One region of the Rhizobium leguminosarum genome, then DNA from elsewhere that is predicted to be linked to it. Evidence: predicted binding sites of a transcription regulator. Region 1 holds the regulator's gene; each other region holds the start of a gene.
The links. The regulator LexA, encoded in region 1, represses DNA repair genes until DNA is damaged. The targets are predictions, from matches to a motif close to TGTTCNNNNTGTGTTCNG.
Positions count from the first base shown of each region.

Region 1 (7,952 bases):
CTATACGCTGATCCGCCAGACGACGGCTGCCATCATCGCCGCAAGGCCGGATATTCTTCTCATCATCGACAGCCCGGACTTCACCCATCGCGTCGCCAAGCGTGTCCGCACCGCGCTGCCCGATCTGCCGGTTGTCAACTACGTCTGTCCGAGCGTCTGGGCCTGGAAGGAATATCGCGCCACGCGCATGCTCGCCTATGTCGATCATGTGCTCGCCGTCCTGCCTTTTGAGCCGGCAGTCATGCACACGCTCGGCGGGCCCGAGACCACCTATGTCGGCCATCGCCTGGTTGTCGATCCGGCGCTGCTCGAAGCGCGGCGGCTGCGCGCCGGGCCAGCGCCGGTCGAGGAGGCGGGCAAGACGATCCTGATGCTTCCGGGGTCAAGATCCTCCGAAGTCGCCAAGCTCCTGCCGTTCTTCGAGGATGCCGCCAAAGAACTCGTCGCCCGCAACGGCCCGATGCGCTTCCTGCTGCCGACCGTGCCGCACAACGAAGCGCTGGTGAAGGGTCTCGTCGCAGGCTGGGCCACGCCGCCTGAAGTGGTGGTCGGGTCGGCGCAGAAATGGAAGGCCTTTGCCGAAGCGGATGCGGCGATGGCAGCCTCCGGCACGGTGATCCTCGAACTCGCCCTCGCCGGCGTGCCGACGGTGTCCGTTTACAAGACGGATTGGATCATCCGCCTGCTAAGCCTGCGCATCAAGGTGTGGACGGGCGCATTGCCCAATATCATCGCCGATTATGCGGTCGTGCCTGAATATCTGAACGAGGTGGTCCGCGGCGCCAGCTTGGCGCGCTGGATGGAGCGGCTGTCGGCCGATACGTTCCAGCTAAAGGCAATGAACGAGGGTTACGATCTCGTCTGGCAACGCATGCAGACCGAAAAGCCGCCCGGCGAGCACGCCGCCGAGATCCTTCTCGACGTGCTGAAAAAGAAAAAACCCGGTCGTTTCTGACCGGGTTTTCTTTTGGGTTCTTTATGAAGCGATCAGCGCTTCGAAACCGGAATGTAGTCGCGCTTCGGTTCGCCGACATAGAGCTGGCGCGGACGGCCGATGCGCTGTTCCGGATCCTCGATCATCTCGTTCCACTGCGCGATCCAGCCGACGGTGCGGGCGAGCGCGAAGAGCACGGTGAACATGGTCGTGGGGAAGCCCAGCGCCTTCAGCGTGATGCCGGAATAGAAGTCGATGTTCGGATAGAGCTTCTTCTCGATGAAATATTCGTCGGTGAGCGCGATGCGCTCCAGCTCCATCGCCACTTCGAGCAACGGATCGTCCTTGATGCCGAGTTCGCCGAGCACTTCATGCGTCGTCTTCTGCATGATCTTGGCGCGCGGATCGTAGTTCTTGTAGACGCGGTGACCGAAGCCCATCAAGCGGAACGGATCGTTCTTGTCCTTGGCGCGGGCGACATATTCCGGAATGCGGTCGACCGTGCCGATTTCGTTCAGCATGTTGAGGGCTGCTTCGTTGGCGCCGCCATGCGCGGGCCCCCAGAGGCAGGCGATGCCGGCGGCGATGCAGGCGAACGGGTTGGCCCCCGACGAACCGGCGAGACGGACGGTCGAGGTCGAGGCGTTCTGCTCATGATCGGCATGAAGGATGAAGATGCGGTCCATGGCGCGGGCAAGCACCGGATTGACCACATATTCCTCGCAAGGCACGGCAAAGCACATGCGCAGGAAGTTCGAGGCATAGTCGAGGTCGTTCTTCGGATAAACGAAGGGCTGGCCGATATGGTACTTGTAGGCCATGGCGGCAAGCGTCGGCATCTTGGCGATCATGCGCAGGCTGGCGACCATGCGCTGGTGCGGATCGGTGATGTCGGTGGAGTCGTGATAGAAGGCCGACAGTGCGCCGACGCAGCCGCACATGACGGCCATCGGATGCGCATCGCGGCGGAAGCCGGTGAAGAAGCGGCTCATCTGCTCGTGCACCATGGTGTGGTGCGTGACGCGGTAATCGAAATCCTTCTTCTGTACGGTGGTCGGCAGTTCGCCGTAGAGCAGGAGGTAGCAGACTTCGAGGAAGTCGCCGTGCTCGGCGAGCTGCTCGATCGGATAGCCGCGATGCAGCAGGACGCCTTCGTCGCCGTCGATGTACGTGATTTTCGATTCACAGGATGCGGTCGAGGTAAAGCCCGGATCGTAGGTGAAGGAAGCGGTGTTCTTATACAGGGCACCGATATCGATGACGCTCGGGCCGATCGTGCCGCTTTTGACAGCAAGGTCGACAGACTTGTCACCGATTTTTATTGTAGCGCTTTGATCCGTCATGCTGATCCTCCGAAATGGCGGTGGCGCCATAAAAGCGCCATAGGGGTTAAGCGTCCTCACCGATAGCTATATGATCGCGAGGCTAATGCCAAGTTACCGTGACGGCATTTTGTGCATTGCGGTATCATCTTTTAGGCACTGCAGCGATGAGCCGCATGCATATCGGAAGCCGATGATTCGACTGGTCTTTTGACGCTCGCGATTTTCCCTCATATTTCAATCGATTATGCTTGCCGGATTTGATTGGAGGTTGCATTCTGGCCGCCTTCGCAGCCGGGCTTGGGCGGTTCATGCAGGAGTTGACGACAGTCGAATTGCGGCCGGAAGCAGGCGAAGGCGCTGCCGACACTTCCAATTTTTCACCACCTGTCGTGGTAACGCGACCGACACGGACGCAGTCGGCGACACCATTGCGCCACCGGCTGCCGGCCGCAGCTTCGCAATTGCTGCGTGCCGGCATGCGCATGCTGGGCGAGGAGGCGGACCACGGCCGCCTGCTGCTGTTCTCGCCGGTCTTCCTCGGCGCCGGGTCCGCCGTCTGGTTTCTCGCGGCATCGGATTTTCCTCTCGTTGCATCGCTGCTCTGCCTGTTGGCGCTGACCGTGGCGGTTCTCATCGCCAGCCGCAGCCGGGCGGCGGTGCGGGCAACGCTGCTGGCGCTTGCGCTCATGGCCTGCGGCATGGTGACGGCGCAGTTCGAGAGCCGGCGGGCTTCGACCATGATCCTCGATTCCGCCGTGACGACGACGGTGACCGGCCGCGTCGAGCGGCGCGAAGGCGACGGTCGCGGGCGGTGGCGCTACATTCTTGCCGTCACCGGCACCGAGACGCCAGAGGTGAAGCGGCCGCCGGAACGTATCACCGTGATCGCCCGCGGCGCCGACGCGGCCTTCGAGATCGGCGATATCATAACCGGCAGGGCGCGGCTGACGCCGCCCGCAGGCCCAGCGCTTCCCGAGCTCAACGACTTCTCCTTCAGTGCCTATTTCGACGGCATCGGCGCGAATGGCTTCTTCTACGGTAAACCGACGAAAGTCGATGCGCAGGCAGGTCCCCAGGCTGCAAGATCGACAGCGGAAGCGCTGCTCGAAGGGCTCTACCGGCTGCGCAGCGGGATTGGCGACCGCATAAGGTCGATCCTGCCCGGCGACACCGGTGCTTTTGCCGCTGCTCTGGTGACGGATGAGCGGCGCGCCATTTCGGATGCGACGACGGAGGCGCTGCGCCAATCCGGTCTGGCTCATATCATCGCCATCTCCGGTCTCAACATGGCGCTGTCGGCCGGCATCTTCTTCGTCGGCTTCCGGATGCTGCTCAGCCTCTTTCCCGGCATCGCTGAGGCCTACCCGACGAAGAAGATCGCTGCCGCCGGCGCGCTCATCGCCGTCACCGCCTATTTCCTGATCTCCGGCTTTGCGGTCTCTGCCGAACGCGCCTTCATCATGATGGCCATCATGTTGATTGCGGTCTTCTTCGACCGGCCGTCGATCAGCCTGCGCAATGTCGCGCTCTCCGCTCTCGTCATCATTGCCATTTCGCCGTCCGAGGTCTTGGGACCGAGCTTCCAAATGTCCTTTGCCGCGACATTGGCGCTGGTCTCGGGCTATCAGCTGTGGAAGGACCGGCGCGTCCGCGAAAACGCCTTTCTGAAGCTGCCGATCATCCGGCCGGTCGTTACAGTTGCCGGTTTCTTCGGCGGCGTCTTCCTGACCTCGCTGATCGGCGGTTTTTCAACCGCGCTGTTTTCGATCGAGCATTTTCATCGCCTGACCGCCTACGGCCTGCCGGCAAACCTCGCGACGATGCCGATCATCTCCTTCATCATCATGCCGGCAGGTCTGCTGGCGATGCTGCTCATGCCTTTCGGTCTGGATGTTTGGGCCTGGAAGGTCGTCGGATTCGGCCTTGATTTGGTGATCGCGGTCGCAAAGACGGTGTCCGGCTGGGGTGGCAATATCGACGTCGGCCGCTTGCCCGCCTGGTATTTCGCCGTCGCCGTGGCAGGCTTTCTGCTGCTGACGCTGCTCCGCACCCGGTTGCGCCATGTCGGCACATCGATCATCGCGGTCGCAACACTCATCCTGCTGCTTCTGCCGGTTCCCCGGCCGCCGGATCTGGTGATTTCGGAGGATGGCAGTCTCGTCGCGGTCGTCGAGGCGGCGGCAATGGCGTCCAACCGTGAAAGACCGTCGGACTTCATCTTCGACCAGTGGCAGAGAGCGCTGGTCCTGCCGAGGCATGATCCGCCGAAGATGCTGGATGGTCCTGCTATCCCGCCTGAGGGAGAAGACCGCCGCGTCAGGCTTTCCCGCGATCAGCAGAACGAAGCAAGGACCGCGATGCGGACGGCCGCAGCGGGCGGTGACGCAAACCGCTTTTCCTGCGTCAAGAAGGCCTGGTGCATATCAAGGCTCGGCAATGGTCAGGTGGTAACCGTCATCGACAACGCTGCCTATCTCGGCCCGGCATGCGACGCTGCCGATATCGTCGTGACGTCGGTCCGCCTTCGCTTCAACAATTGCCGCTCAGGTGCGACGCTCTTCACCGGTGAGACGCTGCGCAGGACCGGTTCCATCGAGTTGCGCTTCACGGACACCGGCCTGGAGGTCGCAACCGCATTCGATGCATTGTCGCGGCCATGGATGCGCCATCGTGCCTATGACTGGCGCAGCAACAGTTTTACCGAATCCGGCCTGGCCAATGTCAGTGATAGCGGCGAATGAGACCGACGAGTTTACCCTGAACCTTGACACGGTCCGGCCCGAAAATCCGGGTCTCGTAAGCCGGGTTGGCCGCTTCCAGCGCGATCGAGGCGCCCTTGCGGCGGAAGCGCTTGAGTGTCGCTTCTTCGTCGTCGACGAGAGCAACGACGATGTCGCCCGGACTTGCGGTACTGCCGTTGCGGATGATCACGGTGTCGCCGTCGAAGATGCCGGCGTCGATCATCGAATCGCCCTTGACCTCGAGCGCATAATGTTCACCGGAGCCGAGCATGTCGGCCGGAACGACGATGTCGTGGGTATTGTTCTGGATCGCCGAGATCGGCACACCGGCAGCGATTCGGCCCATGACCGGCACGGAGACCGAGTTGCCGTTGTCGGCGACGGGTTTTGCGGGAGCAGGAGTGGCGACCGGCTGCGGCTTGCCGAGGCTGCCCTCGATGACGCTCGGCGAAAAGCCGCGCCGGGGCTGAATGCTCGGGCTGTAGGCCTCCGGAAGCTTGATGACCTCGAGCGCGCGGGCGCGATTCGGTAGGCGGCGAATGAAGCCTCGCTCCTCAAGCGCTGTAATCAAGCGATGAATCCCGGACTTGGAGGCGAGGTCCAGGGCATCCTTCATTTCGTCGAAAGATGGCGGAACGCCGGATTCCTTCATGCGCTCATGAATGAAAAGGAGAAGCTCCTGTTGTTTGCGCGTGAGCATCGACGTTGTGACCTCGTGATTGAAACAAATCCAGAACAGACACTATATGTTCCATATGTGTTCCGCAAGTAGCTAAATTTCCGTAAAACTTGGTGCCAACTCGTTGAGATTTTTATTTTCATTCGCCGGATTGGGACACAAGTCTTGTATTGAGGGTGGCGCTGCACATCTCTTGATCTTTCCAGGAGGGAGATCATGAACGCGCATTCCGCCAAACCGCACCCGCTGGATCATGTCGTGCTGCCGGTCGTCAACATCGATCTGGCGCGCGAGAGGCTCGGCAAGCTCGGCTTCACCGTTGCCGCCGATGCGCGCCATCCCTTCGGAACGGAGAATGCCTGCGTCTTTTTTGCCGACAAGACCTATCTGGAGCCGCTCGGGATTGCGAGCGTCAAGGAGAGCGAGGCGTCGGCGCGCCAAGGCAATGTCTTCACGGCCCGCAACCAGGCCTTCCGTTTCCGCTGCGGCGCGGAGGGGCTTTCGGGGCTGGCTTTCGGCAGCAAGGATGCCGGCATCGATCATCAGGATTTCGTCGGCAACGGATCGAGCGCCGGCGAGATGCTGCAGTTCACCCGGCCGATGACGATGCCGGACGGTTCTGAGACGATTGCCGGCTTCAAGCTGGCTTTTGCCGGCGACCTGCGCGCGCCTGATCTCCTGCTTTTCACCGTCGAGCGCGTCAATCCGCTGCCGGCCGACCGCGCCGCGCTGGAGGCGCATGTCAATGGCGTCACCGGCATAGTCGAGATCGCGCTTTGCACGCCGGAGCCGGCCGCCTTCGCTGCCTTCGTCAGCCTTGCGGTGGCGCAATCGGCAGTCGAGAAAACCGGTTTCGGCGTCGATATCGCGGCGTCGAATGCGAAAATCAGCCTGATGACGCCGGAAGGGCTGGAGGCCTATTTCGACATCGCCGGCTCATGCGCAGATCGCGGCCTGCGCGGCCGGGCAATCCTCTTTGCTGTCGCCGATCTTGCCGTGACAGAAGCGCATTTGGCTGCTAACGGGGTGACATACACGCGCAAGAACAATCGCATTCTGGTGAAGCCCGCGCCCGGGCAGGGCACGCTCTTCGCCTTCGAGGAAACACGATGAGCACTGATACGAATTCCGAAGTCAGGATCGGCGAAGGCCAAGGCCAGGTCACCTTTTCCAATACCGGCCGTCTGTCGCTGATTGCCGGTCCCTGCCAGATGGAGAGCCGCGGCCACGCCTTCATGGTGGCCGGGACGCTGAAGGAGCTTTGCGCAAAGCTCGGCATCGGCCTCGTCTACAAGAGCTCCTTCGACAAGGCGAACCGAACCTCGCTGTCGGCCGAACGCGGTATCGGGATCGAAAAGGGCATGGAGGTCTTTGCCGACCTCAAGAAGGAATTCGGCTTTCCCGTCCTGACCGACGTTCATACCGCCGAGCAATGCGCAGAGGTGGCAAAGATCGTCGACGTCCTGCAGATCCCGGCCTTCCTCTGCCGCCAGACCGACCTTCTCATCGCCGCCGCCAAGACCGGCCGCGTCGTCAATGTCAAGAAGGGCCAGTTCCTCGCTCCCTGGGATATGAAGAACGTTCTGAAGAAGCTCAACGCCAGCGGCAATCCGAACGTGCTGCTGTGCGAGCGCGGCGCCTCCTTTGGTTACAATACGCTGGTCTCCGACATGCGTTCGCTGCCGATCATGGCGGCGATGGGCGCGCCCGTTATCTTCGATGCCACCCATTCCGTGGCGCAGCCGGGCGGGCAGGGCGATTCCTCCGGCGGTCAGCGGGAATTCGTAGAAACGCTGGCGCGCGCAGCGGTGGCTACCGGTATTGCCGGCGTCTTCGTCGAAACTCATCAGGACCCCGACAATGCCCCTTCCGACGGCCCGAACATGGTCTATCTCAAGGACATGCCGCGGCTTCTCGAAAAGCTGCTTGCCTTCGATGCGGTCGCCAAGGCTTGACGTTCAACAGTCTGACATGATCGTGCTATAGGCCACATCGGAAGGCTGGTCCGAAGGCTATTGCAGCATTGTAATTTGCACGCCTTCGACTAAGACAGGTTTCGAATCATTTATCACCCACCGAGCAGGAAGAACCCATGACTGCAATCACCGATATCATCGCCCGCGAGATTCTCGATAGCCGTGGCAACCCCACCGTCGAAGTCGATGTCTATCTCGAAGATGGCAGCATGGGCCGCGCGGCCGTTCCCTCGGGCGCCTCGACGGGCGCGCATGAGGCGGTCGAACTGCGTGACGGCGGCAAGCGCTATCTGGGCA
Region 1 is NZ_CP016286.1:1,241,860-1,249,811, forward strand. It holds gene lpxB (lipid-A-disaccharide synthase) at 1-955, shown strand, start outside; gene gltA (citrate synthase) at 988-2,277, opposite strand; gene BA011_RS06370 (ComEC/Rec2 family competence protein) at 2,568-5,000, shown strand; gene lexA (transcriptional repressor LexA) at 4,981-5,700, opposite strand; gene BA011_RS06380 (VOC family protein) at 5,896-6,792, shown strand; gene kdsA (3-deoxy-8-phosphooctulonate synthase) at 6,789-7,634, shown strand; gene eno (phosphopyruvate hydratase) at 7,772-7,952, shown strand, end outside.

Region 2 (7,952 bases), 1.8 Mb from region 1:
ATCTCGACGATTTCGTCGCCGGCCAGGTGTCGCTGCGCGATCATCTCGCCCAGCAGATCCCTTTCGTCCTGCCTGACATGGCCGACCGGCTGATCGCGCAGAATTTCGTCGACCAGCTCGACGACTGCGGTTATCTGCAGGCCGATATCGTCGAGGCGGGCGAGAGGCTGGGCACGAGCCTCGTACAGGCCGAGCGCGTGCTTGCCACCCTGCAGAGCCTTGATCCGCCAGGTGTTTTCGCCCGTAGCCTCGCCGAATGCCTGGCGATCCAGCTCAGGCAGAAGGACCGGTACGACCCGGCCATGCAGGCTCTGGTCGAAAACCTCGAACTGCTGGCCCGGCGCGATTTTGCCACGCTGAAGCGGCTCTGCGGCGTCGACGAGGAAGATCTTCTCGACATGCTCGGCGAGATCCGTCAGCTCAATCCCAAGCCCGGCAGCGGCTTCGAAGCGGGTGTTTCCGAAGCGATCACGCCGGATGTAGTCGTCAGGCCCGCCTCGGACGGCGGCTGGCTGGTCGAGCTCAATCCGGATACGCTGCCGCGCGTGCTGGTCAACCAATCCTATTTTTCCCGTGTGACGAAGAACGGCGAGGACCACGCCTTCCTCTCCGATTGCCTGCAGAGCGCCAACTGGCTGACGCGCAGCCTCGACCAGCGGGCAAAAACCATCATGAAGGTGGCAAGCGAAATCGTCCGCCAGCAGGACGCCTTCCTGCTGCACGGCGTCGATCACCTGCGCCCGCTGAACCTGAAAACGGTCGCCGAAGCGATCAAGATGCATGAATCCACCGTCAGTCGCGTCACGTCGAACAAATATATGCTGACGCCGCGCGGCCTCTTTGAACTCAAATATTTCTTCACCGTCTCGATCAGCGCCGTCGCCGGCGGCGACAGCCATTCGGCCGAGGCCGTGCGTCACAAGATCCGTGCGCTGATCCTGCAGGAGAGCCCGGAGGCGGTGCTTTCCGATGACGATATCGTCGACATGCTGAAGAAGGGTGGCGTCGATCTCGCCCGCCGCACCGTTGCGAAATACAGGGAGGCAATGAACATCGCCTCTTCGGTCCAGCGCCGCCGCGAGAAGCGGGCGCTCGCCAAGGTCGCGGGCTTCTGACGCAGCAATGCTTCGACCTCGATCGAAGCATCCGGCCCGCAAATCCCGCTATTCCTCTCCAGCGCCACGCGTCTTTTCAGACGCGCAACGGCGCCGCAACCCTTTGAATTGTCTTCAACGAAGATCGAAATGCCGACCATGACGCCGCAAAATCAGAACCTTGCCAGGGAGCTTTTCCTGCTGCTGGTGCTGGCGACCCTCTGGGGTTCCTCCTATAGCTTCATCAAGATCGGCGTCGAGACGATCCCGCCGATAACGTTGATCGCCGCCCGCACGCTGATTGCCGGCGGCATTCTGCTGGCCGTCCTGCACCACCGGCGTGTCCGTCTGCCGCGCGATCGTGCCACCTGGCGGCGGTTTTTCGTTCAGGCCTGCCTGAACAGCGTCGTCCCCTTCACGCTGATCGCCTGGGCGGAACAGTTCGTCGATGCCGGATTGGCGGTGATCCTGAATTCGGCAACGCCGATTTTCACCTTCCTGCTGGCCGTGCTGATCACCGGCCATGAGCAGGTGACGCTGCGACGGCTTTTCGGCGTCATGGCCGGGCTTGCCGGCATCTGCCTCGTCATCGGCGTCGAAGCGCTCGGTGGTCTCGGTGAAAACCTGATGGCGCAGCTTGCCATCATCCTGGCGACCATCTGTTATGCAGGTGCCGCGATTTTCAGCAAGAACTTCAAGGGGCTCGATCCCGCAGTGCCGGCGGCTGGCTCGTTGATCTCGGGCGCGGTCATTCTCTTGCCGATGAGCCTCGTCGTCGATCGGCCGTGGGAAATCGATCCTTCGGCGGCATCGATGCTGGCGCTGCTGGCCCTCTCCGCCTTCTCGACGGCGCTTGCCTTTGTGATCTATTTCCGTCTTGTCCAGACGCTGGGTTCGGTCGGAACCACCGCGCAAGCCTATCTCAGAGTGCCGATCGGTGTTGCGATCGGCATCGTCTTCCTCGACGAAAGGCTGAGCTCGACGGCCTGGATCGGACTCGTTTGCGTCATATCAGGTGTCGCCGCCATGACGATCCCCGCAAGAAGGCGCGCAACGCAAGCGCGAAACGCGTAAAGTAGACAGGGTGGCGATCGGCGGTATGCCTTGGCCGGCAAGGTATCCGCCACCCGTTGACCGAGTGCCGGCGATGGTGATTCGGCGCCCTATTGACTTTTAGGCAAGCTCTGGCTAGAAGCCCGCCGCAATCGATGCCGTGAACGGCGTCTGGAGTTATCCCCAGCATCAGAAGGGCACCAAGGACCCGCAGGCCTAAGCCGATCTTGCTTGAGATTGTGCGAAGTGCTTGGATGAACCTGAGGCTTGGCGTAAACTGATACCCGCAAACGACCATAAGAAGGGAAACTCCATGAGTGTGCGTGTATCCGGGAAACATATGGAAATTGGTGAATCGTTCCGTCAAAAGATCGAGGACCAAATTGGTATGGCCATCACGAAATACTTCGACGGGGGATATTCCGGCCAGGTGACCGTGGAAAAGGCGAGTTCTCGTTACTCGGCGGATTGCAAGCTTCATCTCGACAGCGGGGTGGTGCTGCATGCAGCCGGCGAGGCGACCGACCCGCAATTGGCTTTCGACGCGGCTTCCCAGCGGATCGAAAAGCGGCTGCGGCGTTACAAGCGCAAGCTGAAGGACCATCACGCCGGAAACCATCTGAATGGTTTTGCAGAGGTCTCCTACACGGTTATGGATTCCGTTCCTGATCACGATGATGAAATCGCCGACGATTTCGCTCCGGCGATCGTCGCTGAAAGCACGAAGCAGCTGAAGACCATGTCGGTCGCCACCGCAGTGATGGCGCTCGACATGACCGACGAGCCGCTTCTTCTGTTCCGCAGCCCCGGCAAGGAACATCTGAACATCGTTTACCGTCGGCACGACGGAAATATTGGCTGGATCGATTCAGCCAGTATCAAAGGCTGAGATCAGGGTGGTGAGCGGCGGTATTGCCGCCGCTCCTTGCATTTGATCCCGGCGACAGAAGGAAAAAGAAATGGCATTGGCAGATTTGCTCCATCAGGATGCGATCATTCCCGCCCTCAGAGTAAATTCCAAGAAACAGTTGCTTCAGGAATTGGCTGCAAGAGCCTCCAGGATCACGGGGCTTTCCGAGCGCGAGATCTTCGACGTCATCCTGCAGCGCGAACGCCTTGGCTCGACTGGAGTCGGCAACGGCATCGCCATTCCTCACGGCAAGCTGGTGAACATTCATTCGATCGTCGGCATCTTTGCCCGGCTGGAGCAGCCGGTCGATTTCGAGGCGCTGGACGACCAGCCTGTCGATCTCGTCTTCCTGCTGCTGGCGCCGGAGGGCGCGGGCGCCGATCATCTCAAGGCACTGTCGCGGATCGCCCGCGTGCTGCGCGATCACGATCTAGTCGCCAAGCTCCGCGCCACCGATTCCGCCTCGGCGATCTACGCCTTCCTCAACGAAGAGCAGACGTCGAACGCTGCCTGACGCGCGTCGCGCGATAACGCATTAATTCTCGAATGCAAAAGGCGCCGGGTCTCCCAGGCGCCTTTTGCGTTGAAGAGACTGAGCGGAACTTGTCGAGCAAACCCGGTGCCGGCCATACGAAACAGCACATCGGCGCCTGTCGCCGTCTATCCCTTCAAGATTTCATATCCTGTCTGCGACTTCCGCGCTCAAGGGGATCGACGGTTGCGCTCCGGCTTTGAGGCAGGCGAGCGAACCGGCGACCGCCGCACGGCGCAGCGCCGAGACAAAATCGAGGCTGTCGTCGAGGCTGGCGGCGAAATAGCCGCAGAAGGTGTCTCCGGCGCCGACCGTATCGACAGGTTCGATCTTGAGACCCTGCGCCCTTGAAATCGACCCGTCGCGAATGGCGATGACCCCGTCGGCGCCGAGCGTCACGATCAGCGTCTGGCCCGTCTCCGCATGCAGGCGCATAAGGGCTGCCTCTCGCGCTTGCGCGTCCATGCCCTCCTGCCCGGCGAGCCGCTCGAACTCGGTCTCGTTGGCAATGACGATATCGGCGAGCCGGCCGAGACGCGGCGCATCGGGGATCAGCGGCGCGAGGTTGAGGATGCTGGTGACGCCCTTGGCGCGGGCCGCCGACAGCGCGCGTTCGACGGCAGCAGCCGGCACTTCAAGCTGCAGCATCAGGATATCGCCTTCGCTCATGCGGCCGATCGCCGTCTCGGCATTGGCAGGCGTGACGAGGCCGTTGGCGCCGGGAACGACGGCAATCATGTTTTCGCCGTCGCCGCCGACAAGGATCAGCGCCGTGCCGGTGGGACCGTCGACATGGTTGACGAGAGAAAGATCGGTGCCTGCATCATCGAGCAGGGCCAGCGCCTCCGCAGCAAAGGCATCCTTGCCGACGGCGCCGGCCATATGCACATAGCGGCCGGCGCGCCGCGCTGCCAGCGCCTGGTTGGCGCCCTTGCCGCCGGCGGCCGTGGCAAAGCCGTTGCCGGCCACCGTCTCGCCGGGCTTCGGCAGGCGCTCGGTCGTGGCGATGAGATCCATGTTGATGGACCCGAAAACTGTGATCATGAATGTGTCCCGTCTTCTAGAGCATGATGCCGAAAAGTGAGCGGTTTTCGGACGACATCATGCTCTAACTATATAATGTAGAACGGGATTCAGATTTTAGGCCGACCCGGCCTAAAATCATCCTTTTCTGGAGCTGCAAGTGACATCATGCTCCTACTGTTTCATGCGGGCGAGACACTGCCCGAAGCGATCACTCCTCGTCAACCACCCGCAGCTTCAGAAGACCGGTGCGGCTTTCCACCGATTTGGCCGCGGCTTCGCTGTCGCGGGCGGGCTTGGCCTCGCCGCCGGCCTCGAATTCCAGCGCTTCGATCCTGGCGCCGCGCTTGGTCAGCTTGTCGGCTGACGTGACCACCATGTCGATATCCTTCTGCGCCATGGCGAAATGGCCCTGCAGCTTGCGCACCCGCTCATCGAGACGGCTGAGATCGTCCATCAGGATCGCCACTTCGCCCTGGATCAGATGCGCCTGCGCCCGCATGCGCTGATCCTTGAGCACGGCCTGGATGACCTGGATCGACAGCATCAGCAGCGACGGCGAGACGATGACGATGCGTGCGCGGTGCGCTTTCTGCACCACCGGCTCGAAGTGCTCGTGGATCTCAGCGAAGATCGATTCGGACGGCACGAAGAGAAAGGCCGTATCCTGGGTTTCCCCCTGGATCAGATATTTCTCCGAAATGTCCCTTATATGGACCTCCATGTCGCGGCGGAACTGCTGGCCGGCGATCTTGCCGGCTTCGGGGCTGCCGGCGTCGCGGATCGCGTTCCAGGCTTCGAGCGGAAATTTCGCGTCAATCACCAGCGGCGGCGCGCCGTTCGGCATGCGGATCGTGCAGTCGGGCCGCGAACCGTTGGACAGTGTCTGCTGGAAGGCGTAGGCGCCCATCGGCAGACCGTCGGCAACGATCGTTTCCATCCTGGACTGGCCGAAGGCGCCGCGCGTCTGCTTGTTGGACAGAATGGCCTGCAGCCCGACGACATCCTTGGCAAGCGTCTGGATATTGTTCTGCGCGGCATCGATGACCGCCAGCCGCTCCTGCAGCCGCTGCAGGTTCTCATGCGTCGATTTGGTCTGCTCGGTGATCGTCGAGCTGACGCGCTGCGACATGCCGTCGAGGCGTTGGCTGATCGTCTGGTTGAGTTCGCTCTGCCGCGCGCCGAAGACCTCGGTCATCGCCGCGATGCGGCCCTGCATCTCTGCCTGGATCTTCAAAAGCTCGGCCATGCGCGCTTCGTTTTCCTGAGCACGAAAGTTCGCTTCCTCCGCCTGCTCGCGGCGAAGGCCGGCGCCGCGCAGCAGAAGCACGATCACCAGCAGGGCGAGGGCGGCGAGAACGCCGCCGGCAAGCGCCAGCAAGGCCGGGTTGATCGAGGCAAGGGCAAGGGCGAGCGATTCGGAATGGATGGTCATGTCGCAAGCATAACAGAAGAAGCGGCGAGTTATAGATCAAAACGTGAACAGAATTGACGATCCTCAATATCTTCGCAAGCCGCTGCTCTTCCGCGTCCACCGAAAAGAAATGTCGACGCGACTTAACGATTGCTCAACCATATTCGCCAAAACCTGCGGCGCAGAAATTCCTTCCCGCGCGCGTCGCGCCAAGTACAGAGATCCCCATGACCGCCCAGCAGACCGACAGTGCCCTCAGGCAGCGCCTCGATTTCATCGAACTGGATGATGCAGCGCGCAAGTCGATGCGGGATCTGCGCCCTGTCATATCAGAGCTGATCGGCGGCGCCCTCGATAAATTCTACGCCAAGATCGCCAAGACCCCAGCTGTCGCAGGCTTCTTCGCCGATAAGAACCATGTCGGCCATGCCAAGAAGCGCCAGCAGGACCATTGGGCCAATCTCGCCGGCGGCGCGTTCGACGAGAGCTACGTCAACGGCGTGACCGCGGTCGGCCGGACGCACGCCCGCATCGGGCTGGAGCCGCGCTGGTATATTGGCGGCTACGCCATCGTCATGTCCGAGCTGGTCAAGGGCATCATGGAGAAGCAGTGGCCGTCGATCTTCGCGCGCCGAGAGGGCAAGGCATTGGCCGAGAAATTGTCGGCCGTCATCAAATCAGGCATGCTCGACATGGATTATTCCATCTCGGTCTATCTCGAGACGCTCGAAGCCAAGCGCCGCGCCTTGGAAGAGCAGCGCGCTCAGGCCGAATCCGACCAGGCGATCGCGCTGGAGCAGCTGCGCCGCGGTCTGGAAGCGCTGTCGAACGGCGATCTCGAAGCCACCCTGCCGTCCGACCTGCCGGGCAATTTTCGGCAGATGGCCGAGGACTACAATCGCGCCGTCAGGGCGCTAAGCCAGTCCTTCGCATCCGTGCGCGAGACTTCTGGCCATATCATGACCGGTGCCGACGTCATTTCCAATGCGACCAACGATCTGGCGCTGCGCACTGCCCAGCAGGCGGCAGGCGTCGAGGAGAGCTCGGCCGCGCTGCAGCAGCTGTCCGTCAGCGTCGGCCAGACGGCCGCCAATGCCGAAAAGGCGTCGGATGCCGTGCGCGAGACGCAGCAGAAGGCGAAGAACTCCGGCGAGCTCGTCACCAGCGCCGTCTCGGCGATGGCCGGCATCGAGAAATCCTCGACCGGGATCTCCAAGATCATCGGCGTCATCGATGAGATCGCCTTCCAGACCAACCTGCTGGCGCTGAACGCTGGCGTCGAGGCGGCCCGTGCCGGCGATGCCGGTAAGGGTTTTGCCGTAGTCGCCCAGGAAGTCCGCCAGCTCGCCCAGCGCACCGCGGAAGCGGCCAAGGAGATCAAGAACCTGATCTCGCAGAGCTCGACGCAGGTCAATCAGGGCGTCGGCATCGTCTCCAGCACCGGCGAGGCGCTGAACGACATGATCAGCCGCATCGACATCATCAACCGTTTCGTCGCCGATATCGCCGCCGCCGCCCGCGATCAGGCGACGGGTGTCAACGAAGTCAGTATCGCCGTCCGCAACATGGGTGCGATCACCCAGCAGAATTCCGACATGGTCGAGCAATCCTCGGCGGAAACCCGCCGCCTCAAGGACGAGGTGGAGACCCTGATCGAGCTGCTGCGGCGCTTCCGCGCCCGGCCGGAAGGCCGTCCTGCCGGTGCTGTCCGCCGGGCGGCGTGAGGCGAATATGGCGAAATTCCAGGCGGGGATGCAAAAAAGCGTATTCCCCGCCTACCGGATAATTCCATAGTCGGAAAAGATGGGTTATGGGAACGCCATGACCATCAAGCCACTCATCATTCTTCCCGATCCCGTTCTCCGCCAGCTGTCCAAGCCGATCGAGCGGGTGGATTCCGACCTGCAGCGTCTTGCCGACGATATG
Region 2 is NZ_CP016286.1:4,505,401-4,513,352, forward strand. It holds gene rpoN (RNA polymerase factor sigma-54) at 1-1,115, shown strand, start outside; gene BA011_RS21910 (DMT family transporter) at 1,245-2,168, shown strand; gene hpf (ribosome hibernation-promoting factor, HPF/YfiA family) at 2,461-3,036, shown strand; gene ptsN (PTS IIA-like nitrogen regulatory protein PtsN) at 3,107-3,571, shown strand; gene BA011_RS21925 (ribokinase) at 3,734-4,633, opposite strand; gene BA011_RS21930 (DNA recombination protein RmuC) at 4,824-6,047, opposite strand; gene BA011_RS21935 (globin-coupled sensor protein) at 6,254-7,750, shown strand; gene def (peptide deformylase) at 7,848-7,952, shown strand, end outside.
Region 2: BA011_RS21930 (DNA recombination protein RmuC) is a predicted target of LexA. The motif match lies at 6,080-6,097, and genes of this name have one in related genera.

Region 3 (7,952 bases), 2.4 Mb from region 1:
TCGGTCACGACATAGGTCATGAAGAACTCCAGGATTTCCATGCGGATGGGGCCGGGCAACCTGGAACGTCGCGCCTATCCCCGTGCCGGAGGAAAAGCGTGAGCAGGCTTGGGAGGCAAGCACGCTTCCGGCAGGTTGTCAGTGACCTATCGGCTTTATCGCCGGATTTCAAGGATAAACGATCTGCAAAAGCCGCCGCCGCAGACAGAGTTTTCTAATCCTCGTCCGACATCAGCCTGTCAATTGCACGTCTTTCCTTTTTGGTCGGACGGCCGGTGCCGGTCGCCCGGATCGCCTGCTCGTAGGGCGTGAGACGTTTTGCCTCATCGGGCGGCGGGGATTGGTCGTCGTAGAGCAGGCGCGCCTCCTCGTAAGGCCCCCGCCGTTCGCCGGCAAGGCGCATGACGAGAACGACATCGCGCCGCTCCATCGTCAGCTCGATACGGTCGCCCGGCTTGACCATCTGGCTTGGATGGCTGCAACGCTCGCCGTTGATGCGCACATGGCCCGATTGGATATGGCTCTGCGCCAGCGAGCGCGACTTCACCATGCGCGCGAAGAACAGCCACTTGTCGATGCGCTGGCGCGAACCGCTTGTCGGCTGTGTCTCCCCGCTCATGATTACTTCTTCATCTGCTCCTTGAGAGCTGCGAGCTTGGCGAAAGGCGAATCCGGATCGATCGGCTTCTCCTTGCGCGGCGGCTTGGCCTCGAAGCGCAACGGCTGCGAGCCGCCACGATTGTTGTTGCGATCGTTACGCTCGCCGCGATCCTTGCGATCGCCACGATCCTGCCGGTCGCCGCGCGGCTGGTCGCCCCGTGGTTGGTTGTTGCGATCGCCTCTTGCCTGCTGCGGCCGGCCACCATCGCGACCGCCGCCTTCCTTGCCGCGATTCTGGCGATTGTTGTCGCGGCCGTCGCCGCCGCGATTGCCCTCGCCGCCTTCACCGCCGCCCGGCCGGCGATTGCGGTCGCCGCGCTCCTGGTTCTGACCGCGCTGCTCGCCCTGGGCGCCACGGCGTTCGCCATGCCCGCCGCGCCCCTGGCGCTGATTGTCGTTGCGACCGCCAAGACGCCACAGAAGAACCGGCTTCGGTTCCGTCGGCTCGCCGGCTTCCCCAGGAGCAGGTCCTGTTTCCTCGGAAGCCGCTTCCGCTTCCGCAGGAGCGGAGATTCCCCCGGCAGCAGAGGCTTCCGCCGGAGCGGCTGCCTCGATCGCTTCGGCCGGAGCGGGGCTTTCGACGGCTTCCGTCACCGGCGCGTCGGCGACCGCCGAAGCCGCCTCGGTTGTGGCTGGCTCGGCAGCAGTCTCTTCCGCGGCGCCATCGGCATCGTCGTGATCGGCCTTCTCGGCTGTCTCTTCCGCAGGCGTTTGCGCGCTGGCGGCAGGCACTGAGGCCGCATCCTGCGCCGCAAGATGGACTGATGCCTCTTCCGCCTTCACGGCATCGGCGCGATAGCCGAGACCCTTGAGGATTTCTTCCATGTCCTCGAGCGTCGCACCGAGGATCGACAGCATCGCCGTCGTCGTCGTGAAGCGGCGGCCATCATAGGCGCCCTCCGGACGGTTGTTCTGACCGGGCTTCCATTGCAGCAGCGGACGGATGATATCGGCAAGCCGTTCCAGGATGTCGATACGCACGGCGCGCTTGCCGAGGAAACGGAAGCCGGCGAGCTTGTAGAACATCCGCTCGAAGCTCGGATCGGTGACGACGGAGGTGCGGCCGGCGGCGAGCACCGGAATGAGATCGCCGTAGCCCGGCTTGTCGAGGCCGTCGTTCTTCAGCGCCCAGAGCAGCGTGATGAGCTCGGCAGGCGCCGGCTTCAGAAGTGCGGGAACGAAGATATGGTAGGCGCCGAAACGCACGCCATAGCGGCGCATGGAGGCGCGGGCCTCCTGGTCCAGCGACTTCACCTCCTCGGTCACGTCGCGGCGGAAGAGCACCCCGAGATTCTCGACGAGCTGGAAGGCAAGCCCCTTGGCGAGACCCTGCAGGTCCTCGGCGCGCGACAGGTCGTCGAGCGGCTTCAGCACCGTGCTGATATGATGATTGACGAAGCGCTCGATCCGGGCGGCAACGTGATCGCGGGCATTGCCCGTCAGTTGCTCGTCGGCCAGCAGGATCACGCGCGGGCGCATGATGTGATCGCTGCCCGAAAGCCGCGCCACCGGGTCGCCCAGCCAACGGATCAACCCATCCGAACCGATCACCAGATCGCTGTTGCCGGCGGCATGCATCCGCGCCGCGCGGGCTTCGAACTCGAGCCCGAGCGCCTTCTGCGACGCAGCCTGAACCGCCTTGGCATCCGGTCCGTCCGTTCCCGCCACCGGCGTGAAACGGAATCCGCTCAACTGCCCTACATGATGTCCTTCAACGAAGACATCGCCATTCACACTGATTTCAGCTTCCAGCATCGCATTCTCTCTCAGGCGCTTCATGAGCACAGATGTCCTGCGATCAACAAAGCGTTTCGTCAACCTTTCATGTAACGCGTCGGACAATCGATCTTCGATTTCCCGCGTCTTTTCCTGCCAGTGTGTCGGATCGGCAAGCCAACCGGGCCGATTCGAAACGTAGGTCCAGGTCCTTATCTGCGCGATTCGCGCCGAAAGCGTGTCAATTTCGCCATCTGTTCGATCGGAGCGATGAACCTGCTCCGCAAGAAACTGCTCGTTCACCGTGCCATAGCGGACGAGATCGGAAAAGAGGGTCGAGATAAGATCGGCATGTTGTGCTGGGGTGATACGCCGATAGTCGGGAAGCGCGCAAGCCTCCCAGAGTTTTTCGACGCGCGCCGGCCTATCGGCGAGATCGATGACCTCGGGATAACGCGAAAGCTGTTCGAGCGCCTGCTGGTCGACCGCAGGCAGCGCCCGTGTCAGCCCCGGCACGCGCGGACCCGCCTCGAGGCTGGCGCGCAGCGACGCGATGGAGGCGAAGTCCATCTCCGTCGTCCGCCACTGCAAAACCTTGACGTTGTCGAATTCGTGTCCTTCGATGCGCTGCACCAGCTCGTCGTCGAAGGGCGCGACTTGCCCGGTGACGCCGAAGGTCCCGTCCCGCACGTGCCGCCCGGCGCGCCCGGCGCGCCCGGCGACCTGGCCGAGTTCACCCGGATTGAGATTGCGGAACTGGTAACCGTCGAATTTCCGGTCCTGGGCAAAGGCGACGTGATCGACATCGAGGTTGAGGCCCATGCCGATCGCATCGGTCGCCACCAGATATTCGACGTCGCCCGCCTGATAGAGCGCAACCTGCGCATTACGGGTGCGCGGGCTGAGCGCACCGAGTACCACCGCCGCTCCACCGCGCTGCCGGCGGATGAGCTCGGCGATGGCATAGACCTCGTCGGCGGAGAAGGCGACGATGGCCGAGCGCTGCGGCAGCCGGGTGATCTTCTTCTGCCCGGCATAGAAAAGATGCGAAAGCCGCGGCCGCTCGACGATAGTGATGCCGGGCAGCAGCAGCTGCAGGATCGGCCGCATCGTCGCCGCGCCGAGCAGCAGCGTTTCCTCGCGGCCGCGCAGATGCAGGATGCGGTCGGTGAAGATATGGCCGCGCTCGAGATCGCCGGCAAGCTGCACCTCGTCGATCGCGACGAAGGCGGCCTTGGTTTCGCGCGGCATCGCTTCGACGGTGCAGACGGAAAAACGGGCATTGGGCGGCGAAATCTTTTCCTCGCCGGTGACCAGCGCCACATTCTGCACGCCGACCTTCTCGACCACCCGCGTGTAGACCTCGCGCGCCAGCAGCCGGAGCGGCAGGCCGATCACGCCCGTCCCGTGCGCGACCATGCGCTCGATGGCATAATGGGTCTTGCCGGTATTGGTCGGCCCGAGCACCGCGGTCACACCGCGCCCACTCAGAATCATCGGCTGCGAAGTCAGAGTCATGGGTCCATGCAAATGAGGCGGGGTGGCCCCAGGAAAATCTTGGCTCCCGATGGAAGCTGGACAACACATGGACAGCTGCCGCCGCAAACGCAAGGGCAGATTTCAAAATGCCTCGGGGATTACGACCTTTGCGAGTCGTCCGAAACGCGCGAATTTCCGATTCGGAACAGCGTGAGAACGAATCAGCGACGAATCGACGACTCCCGCTGATTCAGCTTTTGTTCACGGCTAAGTATTGATTTTGAATCACTTTTTCCCACTACATGCTGAATCGCAAGACTCCCTCCTGTTCCTATTTTCGTCGTCGTGAGTGACGATCTTCGCCCGATCTCGAACGGGCGAAAATCCGACCGAAATTAACCTCTCGACCAAAGCCGGAACGAATCGGAGACGAATCGCTGACGCCGCCATTTTCGCCTTTCGTTCACGGCCACATCTGGTAGCGCTATCAGGTCCAGGCCCTAGATGCGCATTGGCGGCAGATCGCCTCGCTCCGCCTCGTCGTATCAGTATTAATCTTTCAAGCGCCGGATTCAGATAGCGTTAAGCAGGGCGGTCGATCTCGGCTCGCCGATCAAAAACGGAACGAATCGCTGACGAATCGGCGACATCGCGATTTTCCCGCTTTGTTCACCGCAACATATTGTATTTAAATGTCTTTTTAACCATAGCGGCATTTTTACGAGAAGACGGAAATTAAACCGTGAATCAGGCTTCGTCACATTTCCAGAGCTCAACCGGGAACAAAAATCGCCAATGCGTGTTTCTCGTCCATCCAAATTGCGGATGAAATGAAGGAAACACACCATGCTTGGCACGATACTTCTTATTATCCTCATTCTGCTCTTGATCGGAGCCTTGCCGAATTGGGGTTATAGCCGTGGCTGGGGCTATGGACCTTCCGGCGGTTTGGGGCTAGTTCTCGTGATTATCATTATCCTTGTACTAATGGGCCGCATCTAAAGCCCAACTAACCTGGGGAGTTACGACATGATGAAGAAGATTGTTCTTATTGGTGCCCTCGTCGGCGCCTTGGCATCCTGCACAGCGACCGAGCAAGGTACGGCGATCGGGGCCGGCACCGGTGCGGTCATCGGCGGTGCCGTCACCAACAGCTGGGGTGGTGCCGCCGTCGGCGCCGTTGCTGGCGGTTTGACCGGCGCTCTGATCGGCCAGTCGGTCGAACGCCGCGGCTACTGCGTCTATCGCGACCGTTACGGCCGCCGCTACGAGGCCCGTTGCCGCTACTGATCGGCAAGCATATCGGACTCCCAACGGGCGCTTCGGCGCCCGTTTTCTTTTGGCCCGCCGCATCCGTCAACGAGACGTTGACAATCGGTTGCGAAAGTCAAACCTACCGCCGCCCAACGGCCAGGCACATATTTCCTTCAGAGCGCAACGGACAGGCAGAGCCGCCCAGCGCACCGGAAAGGAAACGCTTCCATGATTCAGATTTTGCTGAATTCCCTCATCGCCGTTCTCATCGCATCGGCTTTCCTGACGACCGCGATATCAGCCCTCAGCACCGATGATCCTTCGCTGCGCAAAGTGCCGGCCAGAGCTCGGCCACAGCGACGTTCATAAACAGCAATTGGCGCGTCCGGCCGGACGCGCCAATTGCTTTGACTCTGATCTCTACTGTCGACTCGAAGACAGAAATGCCTAGGCGAAGAACTGTCCGCCATTGGCCGTCAGCGTCGAACCGGTGATGAAGCCGGCATCGTCGGAGACGAGGAAGGTGACGCAACGCGCGATCTCTTCCGGTTCGCCGAGACGACCGACGGGGATCTGCGGAATGATGCGTTCGTTCAGCACCTTCTCCGGCACGGCAAGCACCATTTCCGTTCCGATGTAACCGGGGCAAATGGCGTTGACGGTGATGTTCTTGTTCGCCCCTTCCTGGGCCAGCGCCTTGGTGAAGCCGAGATCGCCCGCCTTGGCCGCCGAATAGTTCACCTGGCCCATCTGGCCCTTCTGCCCGTTGATCGACGAGATATTGACGATACGGCCGAAGCTGCGGTCACGCATGCCGGTCCAGACCTGATGGGTCATGTTGAACAGGCCGGTGAGGTTGGTATTGATCACCTCGTGCCATTGCTGCTGCGTCATCTTGTGGAACATCGCGTCGCGGGTGATGCCGGCATTGTTGACGAGGATTTCGACTGGGCCGATCTCGCTTTCGACCCGGGCAATTCCCTCGCCGCAGGCGAGGTAATCCGAAACATCCCATTTGAACACCGGAACGCCGGTAACGTCGTGGAAGGCTTTGGCCTTCTCGTCGTTGCCGGCATAGCTGGCGGCGACCCTGTATCCGGCATTTTTCAGTGCCATGGATATTGCCGCGCCGATGCCGCGTGTACCCCCGGTGACCAAAGCCACTCTGCTCATGTTCCGCTCCCCTTTTGTTTTTCGCCCCGCCGCTTGGCGGATCTTCAATCAAACATGGATCGTATGCTATTTAAAGTGCTTCAAAGCACATAGCCACACCCATGCCACCCCCGATGCAAAGCGTCGCGAGACCCTTCTTTGCGCCGCGGCGCTTCATTTCGAACAGCAGCGTGTTGAGAACGCGCGCACCCGAGGCGCCGATCGGATGGCCGATCGCGATCGCTCCGCCATTGACGTTGACGATCGACGGATCCCATCCGAGATCTTTGGTGACGGCGCAGGCTTGCGCCGCGAAGGCCTCGTTGGCTTCGACGAGATCGAGATCGTTGACCGACCAGCCGGCCTTCTCGAGCGCCTTGCGCGAAGCCGGGATCGGTCCGGTGCCCATGATCTGCGGATCGACACCCGCCGTTGCCCAGGAAACGATGCGGGCGAGCGGCTGGATACCGCGCCGGACCGCCTCCGCTTCGCTCATCAGCACGGCCGCAGCAGCACCGTCGTTGAGGCCGGACGCGTTCGCGGCCGTGACCGTGCCGTCCTTGTCGAAGGCCGGGCGCAGCTTCCCCATCGCTTCAATCGTCGCGCCGTGACGGATATATTCATCGGTATCGACCGTAACGTCGCCCTTACGTGTCTTGATGACGTAGGGGATGATCTCGTCGGTAAAACGGCCGGCCTTCTGCGCGGCCTCCGCCTTGTTCTGAGAGCTGACCGCGAACTGATCCTGGTCGTCGCGCGAAAGCTGCCACTGGCGCGCAATATTCTCGGCGGTGATGCCCATGTGGTAGCCATGGAAGGCGTCGGTCAAGCCGTCCTTGATCATCGTGTCGATCATCTTCATGTCGCCCATCTTGACGCCGCCGCGTAAGTGCGCGGCATGCGGCGCCATCGACATGGACTCCTGGCCGCCGGCAACGATGATCTTGGCATCGCCGGTGGCGATCTGCTGCATGCCGAGCGCGACCGCGCGCAGGCCCGAGCCACAGAGCTGGTTGACGCCCCAGGCCGTCGCTTCCTGCGGAATGCCGGCCTTCATCGCCGCTTGCCGAGCCGGGTTCTGGCCCTCGCCGGCGGCAAGCACCTGGCCGAGGATCACCTCATCCACCTCGCCGGCATCGACGCCGGCGCGCTCGAGCGCGCCCTTGATGACGGCCGCCCCGAGCTCATGCGCGAGAACCGTCGCGAAAGCACCGTTGAAGGCGCCGACTGCTGTTCGCCCTGCGCTGGCGATGACGATGGATGGATTGCTCATGGGGACGCTCCTCGTTTTCGTCTCACTTACATAATTGGAAACTGGCAAAGCTTGGAGCACAAGTCAAACGCGAAGACCGGCTGCGGCCATTTTTCGGCAGCAGCCCGCCGGAGCCCGATTCATCTGCTCCGTGAAAGGTTTGCCGCATCGCACAAAGAGATTGTCACCGGCCTTCTTTTGCGTTTACAGTCTCAAATGGAGGAATATCCATAAATCAGACGGGGGTTCAGGAGACTGATATGGCGAAGCATGAGGGTCAGATCGTTATCAAGAAATACGCCAATCGACGCCTATACAACACGGGCACCAGCACCTACGTGACGCTGGAAGACCTGGCGGAGATGGTGAAGAAGGGCGAAGAATTTACCGTCCAGGATGCAAAAAGCGGAGATGACATCACCCATTCGGTGCTGACCCA
Region 3 is NZ_CP016286.1:3,902,373-3,910,324, forward strand. It holds gene fdxA (ferredoxin FdxA) at 1-20, opposite strand, end outside; gene BA011_RS19100 (RNA-binding S4 domain-containing protein) at 215-619, opposite strand; gene BA011_RS19105 (helicase-related protein) at 622-3,894, opposite strand; gene BA011_RS19110 (DUF3309 family protein) at 4,702-4,857, shown strand; gene BA011_RS19115 (YMGG-like glycine zipper-containing protein) at 4,885-5,145, shown strand; gene BA011_RS19120 (beta-ketoacyl-ACP reductase) at 5,557-6,282, opposite strand; gene BA011_RS19125 (acetyl-CoA C-acetyltransferase) at 6,353-7,534, opposite strand; gene phaR (polyhydroxyalkanoate synthesis repressor PhaR) at 7,774-7,952, shown strand, end outside.
Region 3: BA011_RS19105 (helicase-related protein) is a predicted target of LexA. The motif match lies at 4,057-4,074, and genes of this name have one in related genera.

Region 4 (7,952 bases), 450 kb from region 1:
GCCCATGCCGTTTCGCCATTCATGTCGGAACCTCGTGCAAATCGATCGACCGCAGAGAACCATATCCCGATTTGACAAATCCTGCTGACTTGAACCTTCGGCGAATCCTGCGTAGACCGGAATTCCGGCTCGAACCCAAAAGGAATGATAGATGCCGGATTTTTCAACATTAATGCTCTTTGCCGCCGCAGCGCTGGTGCTGACCGCCACGCCCGGTCCCGACATGCTGCTGATCGCCTCCCGCAGCATCAGCCAGGGACGCGCTGCCGGCTTCCTGACCTATGCCGGCATCGCGCTCGGCACCTATTGCCACGCCCTTGCCGCAGCCTTTGGGCTGTCGCAGCTCTTCATGACCGTGCCGGCCGCCTATGAAACTGTGCGCTGGGCCGGCTGTTGCTATCTTCTCTATCTCGCCTACAAGACGGTCCGCTCGGAAGGCGTCGCCTTTCAGCCGGCATCGACGCTGAAGCGGCTGTCGGGCCGGCGTATCTTCTTTGCGGGCCTTGCCACCAATCTGCTCAATCCGAAGATGGCGCTCTTCGTCATGGCGCTCTTTCCACAATTCGTGAATGCGTCAGCCGGGCCGCTGACGATGCAGATGCTGATACTTGCAAGCATCCTGAACGGAATCGGCCTCGTCGTGAATGGCGCCGTGATTTTCCTCGGAAGCACGATCCGTTCGAGACTCCAGTCGGCGAGCCGTTTCCCGAAGTTACCGCAATACATTCTGGCAACGGTCTTCACCGGGCTCGCCTGCCGCCTGGCATTGCAGCCGCGAAACTGAACATCGAGGGACCACGGCGCTAAAAACAAAACCGGCTGCGAAATCCGTGATCTCGCAACCGGTTTGAATTTCAAACTGTTGTCAGGCGGCAGCTCAGCCGGCTAGTGCCACGGCAACCGCCTCAATCGCTTCACCGGCCTTCGATCCGTCGGGGCCGCCTGCCTGCGCCATGTCGGGGCGGCCGCCGCCGCCCTTGCCGCCGAGGGCGGCAGATGCGATGCGGACGAGATCGACGGCGCTGTAGCGCTGCACCAGATCCGGTGTCACCGCCACCACAGCACTTGCCTTGCCGTCGTCGGACACGCCGACGAGCGCGACGACGCCCGACCCGATGCTGGTCTTGCCGTCATCGGCAAGCCCCTTCAAATCCTTGGGATCGACGCCCGAAATCGCCTTGCCGAGGAACTTGACGCCGGCGACTTCGCGCACGGCATCGACCGAGCCGCCCTGCCCACCGCCCATGGCGAGTTTGCGCTTGGCGTCAGCCAGTTCCTTTTCGAGCTTGCGGCGCTCGTCCATCAGCGCTTCGACACGCGACAGCACCTCGCCCGGCTGCACCTTCAGCGAGGCGGCAAGCGTCTTTACGCGTTCGTCCTGTTCGGCCAGATATTCGCGCGCCGATTCGCCGGTGACGGCCTCGATGCGGCGAACGCCGGCGCCGACGGCGCTTTCGCCGAGAACGCGGATCAGGCCGATCTGGCCGGTGGCCCCGACATGCGTGCCGCCGCAGAGTTCGATCGAATAGGCTTTGCCGGCCTTGGCGCCACGCACACCCTCGCCCATCGCCACGACCCGGACTTCATCGCCGTATTTTTCGCCGAACAGCGCCATCGCGCCTTCGGCGATCGCATCGTCGACGCTCATCAGCCGCGTGGTAACCGGCGAATTCTGCAGCACGATCTCGTTTGCCATATCCTCGACGATCTTCAGTTCCTCGGCCGACATCGGCTTCGGATGCGAAACGTCGAAACGCAAGCGCTCGGGCGCGACCAGCGAGCCCTTCTGGGCAACATGGGTGCCGAGCACCTCGCGCAGCGCCTCGTGCAGCAGGTGGGTCGCAGAATGGTTGGCGCGCAGGCGCGACCGGCGGGCATGATCGACGGTCAGCACGACCGCATCGCCATCCTTGAACACGCCGTCGACGACGGTACCCTGATGCACGAACAGACCTTCGCCCCTCTTCTGCGTATCTGAAATCTCGATCTTGCCGTGGTCGGACGAGATCACGCCGGTATCGCCCATCTGGCCACCGGATTCGCCGTAGAACGGCGTCTGGCTGACGACGATCTGCACCTTGTCGCCGGCCTTGGCCTCGGTCGAAACCGCGCCCTCTTTGACGATCGCCTGCACGACGCCTTCAGCCGTTTCGGTGTCGTAGCCCAGGAATTCGGTAGCACCGTGTTTTTCCTTGAGCTCGAACCAGATGGTTTCCGTCGCCTTCTCGCCGGAACCGGCCCAGTGCGAGCGGGCTTCGGCCTTTTGGCGCTGCATCGCATCGGTGAAGCCGGAGATGTCGACGCCGATCTCACGGGCACGCAGTGCATCCTGCGTCAGATCGAGCGGGAAGCCGTAAGTGTCGTAGAGCTTGAAGGCGGTCTCACCATCCAGCATATCGCCCTTGGAAAGATCCGTTGTCGCGTCCGACAGAAGCGACAGGCCGCGTTCCAACGTCTTGCGGAAGCGGTTTTCCTCCAGCTTCAGCGTTTCCGAGATCAGCGCCTCGGCGCGCACCAGTTCGGGATAGGCGCGGCCCATCTGCTGCACCAGCGTCGGCAGCAGCTTGTAGACCAGCGGCTCCTTGGCGCCGAGCAGCTGTGCATGGCGCATGGCGCGGCGCATGATGCGGCGCAGCACATAACCGCGGCCCTCATTCGACGGAAGCACGCCGTCGGCGATCAGGAAGGCCGAGGAGCGCAGATGGTCGGCAATGACGCGGTGGCTGGCGCTGCCTTCCGCCTTGACGCCCATCGTGTCCTCGATGGTGCCGATCAGCGTGCGGAAGAGATCGGTGTCGAATACGCTCTGAACGCCCTGCAGAACGGCGGCCATGCGCTCCAGGCCCATGCCGGTATCGATCGACGGACGCGGCAGCGGCGAGCGCTCGCCGGGTGCGGTCTGCTCGAACTGCATGAAGACGAGGTTCCAGAATTCCAGGAACCGGTCGCCATCTTCCTCCGGGGAGCCCGGAGGGCCGCCCCAAACATTCTCACCCTGGTCGATGAAGATTTCCGAGCACGGGCCGCAGGGGCCGGTATCACCCATCTGCCAGAAATTGTCAGAGGTTGGGATGCGGATGATCTTGTCGTCGGAAAAGCCGGCGATTTTCTTCCACAGCGTCGCAGCTTCCTCGTCCTCGGAATAGACGGTCACCAGCAGGCGGTTCTTCGGAAGGTCGAAGCCCTCAGTGACGAGCTTCCAGGCAAGCTCGATCGCATTCTCCTTGAAATAGTCGCCGAAGGAGAAGTTGCCGAGCATCTCGAAGAAGGTCAGGTGGCGTGCAGTATAGCCGACATTATCGAGGTCGTTGTGCTTGCCGCCGGCTCGCACGCATTTCTGCGAAGTCGTCGCCGTCGAATAGGGACGCTTTTCGAGGCCGGTGAAGACGTTCTTGAACTGCACCATGCCGGCATTGGTGAACATCAGCGTCGGGTCGTTGCGCGGCACGAGCGGGCTCGACGGAACGATCTCATGGCCGTTCTTCTTGAAATAGTCGAGGAAGGTCGACCGGATATCGTTCACGCCGCTCATGCTATGCCCTTCAATGCTGCCGGAGGCAGGTAAATACAAATCCATCGGCTTTTAACGTTCGCCCCCGCCACTGTCCAGCAGACAAACAAAACCGGCCGCATTCTCATCAGGAATGCGGCCGGTTGGAACTGTCCGATGAGTTTAAGCGCGAAAATTACATTTCCGCGGAGGCATCGCCATCGCCGTCATCGGGCTCCGGTCCGCCGTTCTGCAGGAAGCGGTCGGCGATCAGGCCGGCATTCTGGCGCAGCGACAGTTCGATCTCGCGGGCGAGATCCGGATTATCGCGCAGGAAGGTCTTGGCGTTTTCGCGGCCCTGGCCGAGGCGCTGGCTGTTATAGGAGAACCAGGCGCCCGATTTTTCGACGATGCCGGCCTTGACGCCGAGATCGACCAGTTCGCCGGTCTTGGAAACACCCTCGCCATACATTATGTCGAACTCGACCTGCTTGAAGGGCGGCGCCATCTTGTTCTTGACGACCTTGACGCGGGTCTGGTTGCCGATCACCTCTTCGCGCTCCTTGACCGCGCCGATGCGGCGGATGTCGAGGCGCACGGAGGCGTAGAATTTCAGCGCATTGCCGCCCGTCGTCGTTTCCGGCGAGCCGAACATGACGCCGATCTTCATGCGGATCTGGTTGATGAAGATCACCATGGTGTTCGACTTCGAGATCGAAGCGGTGAGCTTGCGCAGCGCCTGGCTCATCAGTCGTGCCTGCAGGCCGGGAAGGCTGTCGCCCATCTCGCCTTCGATTTCGGCACGCGGCGTCAGGGCCGCGACCGAGTCGACGACGAGAACGTCGACGGCGCCGGAGCGCACCAGCGTATCGGTGATTTCGAGCGCCTGCTCGCCGGTATCGGGCTGCGAGATCAAAAGGTTCTGTAGGTCGACGCCAAGCTTGCGGGCATAGACGGGATCGAGCGCATGTTCGGCATCGACGAAGGCGCAGATGCCACCCTTCTTCTGCGCTTCGGCAATCGTCTGCAATGCAAGCGTCGTCTTACCGGAGCTTTCCGGCCCGTAGATTTCGACGATGCGGCCCCTCGGCAGGCCACCAACGCCGAGTGCAATATCGAGGCCAAGCGAGCCGGTCGAGATCGTCTCGATCTCGACAACATTCTCGTTGGAGCCGAGTTTCATGATCGAGCCCTTGCCGAACGACCGCTCTATCTGTGAGAGTGCCGCTTCAAGCGCCTTGCTTTTGTCCACCGATTTGTCCTCTACCAGCCGCAATGAATTCTGAGACATCCGATCCACCTTTAGGTTATTGAAGCCGCTCTAGCAATGTCGAGTTTGTACCCTATTTGTTCCATTTTCGCAATAGGCGATCAAATAATTGAAAGAAAAAGGTAAAACGACCCGTGTTCTGTATTTGTTTTATCGATGAAAAGCAACGACTTAGGTTCGAAGTGCTGGCACGAGCGGCGCAAGGCGCATCGCATCGATTCGCCTTTCGGGCATCGGGAGAGCGGCTCGGATGAAGAAAAAGATTCTCGTTCTCGGCGGCGCCCATATCGATCGGCGCGGCCGTATCTCCGGCGAGACGGCGCCTGGCGCCAGCAATCCCGGCATCTGGTTCGAGGAGCCGGGCGGCGGTGGCTTCAATGCGGCGCGCAACCTGGCAAGGCTCGGTTTTCAGGTGACGATGATCTCGCCGCGCGGCGGCGATCCGATGGGCGAGACGGTCGGAGAAGCTGCCGATTTCGCCGGCATCGACGACCGGCCCTTCGTTTTCCTCGACCGCAAGACGCCGAGCTACACGGCGATCATCGAGAAGGACGGCAATCTGGTGATCGCCCTTGCCGACATGGATCTTTACCGCTTCTTCGTGCCGCGGCGTCTCTCCATCCGCTGGGTGCGGGAGGCCTTCGCCGCGCATGATTTCATCCTCGTCGACGCCAACCTGCCGGAAGAGACGATCGCGGCGATCGTCGCAAAGGCACGTTCGCTAGGCAAGCCCGTCGCGGCAATCGCCATCTCGCCGGCCAAGGTCGTCAGGCTGAAGCCCTGCATCGGGGATATCGACTACCTGTTCCTGAATGAGGCTGAAGCTGCCGCCCTTGCTGGCGAGCGGCCGGAAGACGCCGCCGGCTGGCTACCTTTGCTGAACGAGATCGGCATCAGGAACGCCGTCGTCACCCGCGGCCGGCGCGAGCTGGTCGCACTTTGCGAGGGCCGCGCCGTGACGTTGCAGCCGCCGATTGCCGACACCGTCGCCGATGTCACGGGTGCCGGCGATTCCCTTGCGGCCGGCACGCTCGCCGCATTGATATCAGGCTTGCCGCTCGAAGAAGCCGTTCGTCACGGCACAGCAGCCGCCACGCTGACCGTCCAGTCGCGGCATGCCGTCAACGAAAATCTGACGCCCGATCTGCTGAATGAGGCGCTTGCCCTTGTTCCCAAGGTCAGAATTCTGCATTGAAGCGGCTGATTAAATAGTTGAGCATGATGTCGTCCGAAAACCGCTCGCACTTCGGCATCATGCTCTGTCGATCACAGGACAAGACCATGACCAAGCCCATCTCCCCTCTTCTGCCGATCGCCTATTCGAAGGAAGTCGCCAGCGCCAAGCAGCGCGGCGCGCCGCTGGTGGCGCTGGAATCGACGATCATCACCCACGGCATGCCCTATCCCGGCAATATCGAGATGGCCCGCAGCGTCGAGGCGATCATCCGCGAACAGGGTGCGGTGCCGGCAACGATCGCCGTCATTCACGGCACGCTGCATATCGGCCTTGAGGCTGCGGAACTAGAACAACTCGCCAGGGCAACCGAAGTGATGAAGGTGTCGCGCGCCGATCTCGCCTTCGCCATCGCCGAGCGCCGCACCGGCGCCACCACGGTCGCGGCGACGATGATCGCGGCGGCGCGTGCCGGCATCCGCGTCTTTGCCACAGGCGGCATCGGCGGCGTGCATCGCGGCGCCGAGGAAAGCTTCGATATATCAGCCGATCTCGAGGAACTCGCGCGCACCGGCGTCATCGTCGTCTGCGCCGGCGCCAAGGCAATCCTCGACATTCCAAAGACGCTGGAAGTGCTGGAAACCCGCGGCGTGCCTGTCGTCACCTATGAGAGCGAGGAATTCCCCGCCTTCTGGTCGCGCTCCTCGGGCATCCGCAGCCCGCTGTCGCTGAACAGCCCGGCCGCCATCGCCAATTTCCAGACGGTGCGCGAACAACTCGGCGTCGACGGCGGCATGCTCGTTGCCAACCCCGTGCCCGAGGCCGACGAGATCGCGCGCGAGGAGATGGAAATCTATATCGAGCGGGCGCTCGACAGCGCCGAGCGTGACGAAGTCACCGGCAAGGCGGTAACACCTTATCTTCTGTCGACCATCTTCGACCTAACGGACGGCCAGAGCCTGAAGACCAATATTGCGCTGGTTGAGAACAATGCACGGCTTGCCGCGGAGATCGCGGTGGCGCTGGGGGAATGAGCGGTGTGATGGGGTAGCTGGAATCGCTTCATCAGATAGGTGGTGCCGTTCCAGCCCCCTCTGCCTGTGTCCAGCCGATAGATGGGTAACAGATTGAACCGGATAGATGGGTTACAGTTCTCCCCCTTGTAAACCAGTGTCCGCCCCTGCGCCGGCTGGTCGGGGTTGCAGGGCGCTGGGGCGGACAAGCCGCTTGGTCTTCCTGTCGATGATGCCGAGCGGATGGGCATGGAAGCGTAGCGTCCAGATGCCCGCTTCATTCTCCTCGATCGCCACGACCTCGCCGGCCAGCGCTGCTGCGACATAGACGAGGTCGCCGTTCCATTTGATCTCGCCATTGGAGCGCACCCGGCGCACCGCCGCCTCGGCCGGATAGTCCGGTTCAGGCAGGCGGTCGGGCAGGCGCCGCAGTGACGGTCGGTAATGATCAGCAGGCACGTCCATAGCGAGCGCCTCGTGTGGACGCTCGGCGTTGTAATTCTGGCGAAATGCGTCAAAGACCGCCTGCTGCGCGGCATGGTCGACCTCCGGCGCCATGGCCAGCGGCAGCATCGTCAGATGGAAGCGTTCGTGGCGGCCGTTCTGCTGCGGTTTGCCCGGCTGGATGCGCTCCAGGCCGATGCCGAGCTTGATGAACCGCACAGCAAGCGTCGTCAGCCCGGTGACGCCAATCGCCGCGAAGGGCGAACCGTTGTCGCTGCGAAAGCGCTCCGGCAGTCCGTGCTCGGCAAACAGCCGCTCGAACACCGGCCAGGCCTCTGCCTCGGCCGGCGTCGCGCAGGCTTGCAGCGCCAGCAGAAAGCGGCTCGCCGTATCCATCACCGTCAGTGGCTCGCAGCGCCGCCCATCGCGGGTCCGGAACCAGCCCTTGTAATCGGCGCTCCACACCGCATTGGGCCCGTTGGCCGGTGCGAACGGGCCGCAACCAGCCGCCCGCCAGCGATGCCGCCGGCGCCCGACCAGCCCGTGGCGCTTCAGGATCTC
Region 4 is NZ_CP016286.1:1,690,360-1,698,311, forward strand. It holds gene BA011_RS08550 (AraC family transcriptional regulator) at 1-23, opposite strand, end outside; gene BA011_RS08555 (LysE family translocator) at 152-784, shown strand; gene alaS (alanine--tRNA ligase) at 878-3,532, opposite strand; gene recA (recombinase RecA) at 3,687-4,781, opposite strand; gene BA011_RS08570 (carbohydrate kinase family protein) at 5,011-5,955, shown strand; gene BA011_RS08575 (pseudouridine-5'-phosphate glycosidase) at 6,042-6,968, shown strand; gene BA011_RS08580 (helix-turn-helix domain-containing protein) at 7,080-7,952, opposite strand, start outside.
Region 4: recA (recombinase RecA) is a predicted target of LexA. The motif match lies at 4,896-4,913, and genes of this name have one in related genera.